Regions from separate parts of the Marinomonas sp. HM11-D genome, predicted to be linked through region 2. Evidence: predicted binding sites of a transcription regulator. Region 2 holds the regulator's gene; the other holds the start of a gene.
What was found. Region 2 encodes PhoB, which activates phosphate uptake and scavenging genes when phosphate is short. Its sites were predicted from a motif close to TGTCATANNNNTGTCANA; they were not measured.

Region 1 (3,423 bases), on a different contig from region 2:
CCAATGGTATCGAGGCGTGGATGTTTAACGTCCTTATAAAACGCCTTAAAGCGTTCAATAAGTGCGTGTTTTGAGGTGGAGTCGGTTACCTGCATACAGATGATCCCATGCGTCCTAATATCAAGTGTGTCTGTTTGAGTTATACGTCCTGAAAAAATCTTTAGATCACTGATCCGATCACCAGACATGTTCGTATAATGCTATTGCAAAGAGGTCTTCGCCACACCCAGACTGATCCACGTGCACGTTTGGAGCCCTAGGATGAACACTGTTTCTGAAACAACCACTGACACCAGCTTGCTGGATGCCATGACACAAGTCGCTGACGCACGGGATACCCGCGCCTTAGAACGACTATTTGATCATTACGCACCCCGTATTCGCGCCTTTTGTTTGGCGGCACAACCTGGTGCGAATTTGATGGCGGATGATATTGCACAGGAAGTGATGATTCGTATCTGGAACAAAGCCCATTTGTACAATCCAGCCACGGCGTCGTTAAACACTTGGATTTTTACCATTGCTCGAAATGCGCGTATTGATTACATGCGCAAAAATGGACGTTACCAAAGTGACATCGATCCGGAAGAATTTTGGAGTGAAATGGCCGACGAAAATGCCGATCCATTTCGTGAAGCGCAACAACAACGCGACGAAGAACGTATTCGTAACGGCTTGAGCCAACTACCTAGCGAGCAGCAGCAAGTGCTGTCGAAAGTCTACTTAGAAGGCAAAAGTCATTCCGAAGCGTCAGAAGAACTTGGCTTACCGCTTGGTACCGTCAAGTCTCGTGTACGCCTCGCGTTGAACAAGTTATCTGTAATCATTAAGAGGTAGTCGCTATGCTTAGCTGCCATCCAACACTCGATACATTGACCGATTACTCTGCCGGCGCTCTGCCCCTTGCGCACGGGTTGGCAGTGTCCGTACACCTTGACCAATGTTCTCAGTGTCGTGAGCAAGTCAGACGTCTAAATATGGTCGGCGCTCAGCTGTTCGCCAGTCATAGCGAAACCACCAGCCAAGAGCACATGGCAAAGCTCAAGCAAAATGTCATGGCGGCCATTGCCCAGTCTGACTCAGACACTCTGAACACAGAGAGCAAGGGAAGCTTGTTGCATATTCCAGAGTCACTGCGTCGCTTTATTCCAAAGGGCTTCGATGCTTTGAACTGGATTCATTTAACCCCCTCTTTCAAGCTAGCCACCCTATGTAATGAGATGGGCGGCGCGCAGATTGCGTTATCACGAGTCAAACCCGGTGCACGCTTACCTAGCCATCGCCATACCGGTAACGAGATTACCGTGGTGCTGAAAGGGGCATTTTCTGACGAAGACGGGTTATACCGCGAAGGTGACTTTATTTGTCGCGATCATCATGACAAACACCAGCCTCGTGTGACCAAAGACGCTGAGTGCATTTGTCTGATCGTGCTCGATTCGCCAATCGAATTTACCGGCTGGCTGACTCGATTACTGAATCCCATCATGCGCTATTTTCACCCTAGTAGTGCTCTGAACGGCGGCTAACGTCGGCGAAAAAATAAACTAAAGCCATGGCCTTTGAAATCTGATATAATTAGACCTCAATCTAAAAACTACAAGGAATACACCATGGCGGCAAAGAAGAAACAAGCCGATGTTCCAGCGGAGACGTCTGCAACAATCGCAAAACAAATGGAAGAGTTTTTGGCACGTGGTGGACAAATCGAACAGATCGACCAAGGCGTAAGTGGACAAAGTAATTTCAAAGGTTCACGCCATATCACCTTAGGCAACAGCAAGCCTAAAGCTGAATAATCCTCTAAAGCCGATCACTGATCGGCTTTTTTGTGCCTCGGTTTTTTGTACCTATGACTTAGCACCGCGCTGTTCACTTTGTCATCAAGTGGACACAAATTCGTCACCGAGCTGTCACCGTCGCTCCCTAGCCTGTTTAAGAGATATTAAAAGGTTAGCGGAGCTAAATCGTGTTACAAGTCGAACAAATTATTTCTAGCAAGGCCCCAGGTTTTTTCGATAAGAGCCCTCTTATCACCAAGCCAACCATCAGTTTTTTAAAGCGTCTTTTTCACGAAAACGAAGTTAACCAGTTCCTTGAACAACATGGCCATTGTGTCGGCTTTGAGTTTATCGATCGTGTACTTGATCACTTCAACTTCGGCTATCAAGCGAGCCAAGTGGATCGCCGCAATATTCCCGCCATTGGCCGCACGTTAATCGTTGCCAACCACCCTTTGGGAGCGTTAGACGGTTTGGCGATTCTACGTTTGATCGCTGAAATTCGCCCCGATGTGAAAATTGTCGCCAACGATTTGTTGATGGGCTTTGACGCCCTAAAAGGTCTGGTCCTACCAGTCGACAACATCGGCGGCAAAACTGGCCGTAAGCAATTAAAAGCCATCATGGACTGCTTGCACCGTGAAGAGTGTGTGATCATTTTCCCTGCCGGCGAAGTCTCACGCCTCTCTCCAAGCGGCGTGAAAGATCTGAAATGGAACTCGAGCTACTTAAAAATCGCTGAGAAAACTAACAGCCAGATCTTGCCAGTGCACATCGGTGGCCGTAATTCGATGATGTTCTACACCAGTTCTTGGGTCTACCGTCCGCTGTCGACCATGCAGTTGGCCAACGAAATGTTCCGCCAGCGTAACCGTCGTATTCCAATTCAAGTGGGTGAGCCGATTCCGATTCAAGAATTGGCCAAGTTGCCCCTGAGCACCAAAGAAAAGAACAAGCTGGTGAAGCGTCATTTGTACCGCATCGCCAAGGGTCGCAAGCCATTACTGAAGACCGAGAAAACCATCTCGCACCCACAAAATCGTCAGCAATTAAAATTAGAGCTCAAACGAGCGGAACACCTAGGCTCGACCAAAGACAACAAGCAGATTTACCTCGCGGAATACGAACACGAATCCAGCCTAATGCAGGAAATCGGTCGCTTGCGCGAAATCGCGTTTCGTAAAGTGGGCGAAGGCACCGGCGAGCAAAAAGACTTAGACAAGTACGATCAATATTACCGTCACTTGGTACTGTGGGACGAAGAAGAGCTGGAAATCGTCGGCGCCTACCGCATCGGCGAAGTCTACCGTTACCTAAAGTCTGAAAAAGATTACAGCATCTACAGCAGTACTCTATTTAGCTACAGCTGCGATATGGAATCCTACTTCGAGCAAGGCATTGAGCTGGGTCGTAGTTTTGTGCAGCCAAAATACTGGGGCAAACGCAGTCTAGATTACCTTTGGTATGGCATCGGCGCCTACCTGATGAAGCACCCAGAAGTGCGCTATATGTTCGGCCCAGTGAGCTTGAGTGGCAACTTCCCGCCACTAGCAAAAGACATGATCGTGCATTTCTACCGCACTTACTTTGCAGATCAGGAGCATTTAGCGGCCTCTTACAACCGCTATACGATTCAGTCGGA
Region 2 (3,423 bases):
CGCGAAACGGCTCGAGTACGTAGCGTCATTTTGTACGTCGATGAGATCCCTGTGGTGTATGCTCGGTCAATTATTCCAGCCCGCTCATTGCGCGGCTCTTGGCGCTACCTGCCGCATTTAGGCAACCGTCCTCTGGGTGGTTACGTGTATAAATCTAAAGGCTTACGCCGTAGCCCAACGGAAGTCGTGAAACTGCCTGCTGGTTTGATTCTGAATTGCCAAGACTCGCTCTGGGCGCGGCGTTCCGTATTTATCGAATATGGCCCAGGTATCTTGGTCAACGAAGCCTTCTACCCTGCCATCAGTGCTATTACGCCGGCCGCCGGACAACTTTAACAAAGCGATAAAATCCATGAGTAAACTAAAAGATTACGCCGACTTAACCCGTTTTAACCGCCCAATCGGTTCCCTATTGCTGATGTGGCCAACCCTTTGGGCACTTTGGTTGGCGGCCGATGGCTGGCCAGAATGGCATCTGATTTTCATCTTTGTACTGGGTGTGTTCAGCATGCGCTCAGCAGGCTGCGTCATTAACGACTTTGCCGATCGTAAAGTCGATGGCTTTGTCGAACGTACTAAGAACCGTCCGTTGCCGTCCGGTCGTGTATCAGAAGTAGAAGCCTTGGCACTGTTTGCCGGACTATCGATTTTAAGCTTTATTTTGGTGCTGTTTACCGACCTGCAAACCATTTTGCTGTCTTTTGTCGGTTTGTTCCTAGCAGCGCTGTATCCTTTTATGAAACGCTACACCCATTTACCGCAGCTGTTCCTAGGCTTGGCGTTCTCATGGGCCATCCCGATGGCCTACAGCGCTCAAGGGGGTAGCTTACTGGATCCGCAACTGTGGATGTTGTTTGTGGCGAACTGTTTCTGGACCATCGCCTATGACACCTACTACGCCATGACTGACCGTCCCGACGATTTGAAAGTCGGCATTAAGTCCACCGCTATCCTATTTGGCCGTTACGACTTACTGGTGATTATTATTCTGCAGGGCCTAACCCTATCGCTGATGATGTGGATTGGCGTGATTGCTCAGCTGGGGATTTTGTACTTTGTCAGCTTGTTGGGCGCTGTGTACCTGTTTTACCAGCAATACCAACAAGCCAAAGAGCGTGAGCGCCAAGCCTGCTTCCGTTCTTTCTTAGATAATAACCGTGTCGGTTACTGCATCTTTGCAGGAATCTTACTCGGGTATTACATTTAATTGTGGCAATCATGTGGCACTGATATGACAATTTAACACAGCTGTCATATTTAGCGGCTTTAATAACTACCGTTCCTGAGATGAGGATAAATCCTGTGACCGGTAAAAAAGTACTAATTATTGATGATGAAGCACCAATCCGCGAGATGATCGCCGTCGCGCTGGAAATGGCTGGCTATGAATACATGGAAGCGGAAAATAGCCAACAGGCGCATGAGATGATCGTCGATCACCGCCCTGATTTGGTGTTAGTGGATTGGATGATGCCTGGTGGCAGTGGCGTTGAGTTGACTCGTCGCCTGAAAAAAGACCCAACCACGGCGGAAATTCCCGTCATCATGTTGACCGCGAAAAGCGAAGAAGACAACAAGATTCAAGGTCTAGAAGTGGGTGCGGATGATTACATCACCAAGCCATTCTCGCCACGTGAATTGGTGGCGCGTTTAAAAGCGGTATTGCGTCGTGCCACACCACAAGGTGTCGACGACCCAATCGAAGTGGAAGGCCTACTGCTAGACCCTATCAGCCAACGCGTTTCCATTGGCACCATGCCAATCGAGATGGGACCGACTGAGTACCGCTTGTTGAAATTCTTAATGACTCACCAAGAGCGTGCCTACTCTCGCGCACAGCTATTGGATCAAGTCTGGGGTGGAAACGTTTACGTTGAAGAGCGTACGGTGGATGTGCATATTCGTCGTCTACGTAAAGCGATTGGCGATTCCCACGACTTTTTAATTCAAACGGTTCGCGGCACGGGTTACCGATTCTCTGCGAAACGTACGGCATAGACTTTATATGAAAAGAACTTGGCAACGAGCTTTCATTACATGGATGAGTGGACTAATGGCGGTGATCGCCATTGGTTTCGTATTGGGCCATATTCTTGCGCTAGCCTTATTGTATACGCTCGGTACGCTGTATTGGCAGCTGTATCAACTGTATCAATTTCACAATTGGCTACGCCGCTCCGGTAAAGCTGCGCCCCCAGACGCGACGGGTATCTGGGGTGAAATCTTTGATGCAGTCTATCGTCTGCAAAAGAAACAGCGTAAATCGAAACGTCGTATGCGCCAAGCCTTGAACCGTATCGAGAACTCCACCGCCGCGCTCAAAGAAGGCGTGATCATGGCCGATAATAACGGCAACTTGGAATGGTGGAACAACTCGGCGGGCTTGTTATTGGGCCTGCAACGTCCTGTCGATCGTGGTCAACCGATTACCAATATTCTGCGTAATCCGGAATTCTTTAAATACTTCACGCAAAAGCGCTTTGGTGAGCCTCTCGTGATTAAATCGCCTTCAAAAGAAGGGGTATATTTAGAGCTGCAAACCACGCTTTACGACCAAAACGATCACCTGATTTTTGTCCGTGATGTGACCCGTTTACATTTGCTAGAGCAGATGCGTAAAGACTTTGTCGCAAACGCTTCCCACGAGCTGAAAACGCCACTGACAGTGATCAAAGGCTATCTTGAAACCTTATCCATGTTTAAAGATAACCTGCCGCCGTCCATGCAACGCGGTATCGTCAATATGACCGATCAGTCGTTGCGTATGGAGCATTTGATCGAGGACTTGTTGTTGCTGTCTCGCCTAGAGACCAATGATCAGAAAGAGCCCCATCAATGGCTTAAGCTGGAAGACATTTGTGAGACGGTGCGTAAAACCGCCCTGCCGATGATGTCAGAGCAGCATGAGATTAGCTTTGAGATTCCAGAAGATAGCTACATTTATGGCGCTACCAGTGAGCTTTATAGCGCGTTTTCAAACCTTATCTTCAACGCGATCAAGTACTCACCAGAAGGTGGTCACGTTCAGGTAAAATGGATTCAAAATGAATTCAGTGGAGTGTTCTCAGTAGAAGACCAAGGTTTGGGCATCGACCCACGCCACATTCCACGTCTAACGGAACGCTTCTTCCGTGTCGATAAGGGCCGCGGCTCTAACACTGGTGGTACTGGTTTGGGCTTAGCGATCGTCAAGCACGTCTTGATTCACCATAACGCCAAGCTGCAAATTCGCAGTCAACCGGGGTTTGGCAGCACCTTCTCCTGCCACTTCCCAACCGACCGTGTACGCCAAGAGGCATTGCTAGCGACCGTGGCAAGCGATGTGGAAGACAACGTGGATGACGTGAAGAAAGTGTCCGATACGGCTGAGAACGGCTCAGAAACATCCGCGCATACGCCTTCTGCGTAGTGCAGCACTCAGAT

Region 1: olsF (bifunctional ornithine lipid synthase OlsF) is a predicted target of PhoB. The motif match lies at 1,879-1,896, and genes of this name have one in related genera.

The regions. Positions count from the first base shown of each region.
Region 1 is NZ_JBMMKT010000006.1:99,295-102,717, reverse strand. Features, by position in the region: gene ACOSVP_RS10800 (nuclear transport factor 2 family protein) at 1-95, opposite strand, end outside; gene ACOSVP_RS10795 (sigma-70 family RNA polymerase sigma factor) at 262-837, shown strand; gene ACOSVP_RS10790 (ChrR family anti-sigma-E factor) at 843-1,529, shown strand; gene ACOSVP_RS10785 (hypothetical protein) at 1,614-1,799, shown strand; gene olsF (bifunctional ornithine lipid synthase OlsF) at 1,970-3,423, shown strand, end outside.
Region 2 is NZ_JBMMKT010000008.1:103,694-107,116, forward strand. Features, by position in the region: gene ACOSVP_RS12330 (chorismate--pyruvate lyase family protein) at 1-336, shown strand, start outside; gene ubiA (4-hydroxybenzoate octaprenyltransferase) at 353-1,207, shown strand; gene phoB (phosphate regulon transcriptional regulator PhoB) at 1,303-1,998, shown strand; gene phoR (phosphate regulon sensor histidine kinase PhoR) at 2,006-3,409, shown strand.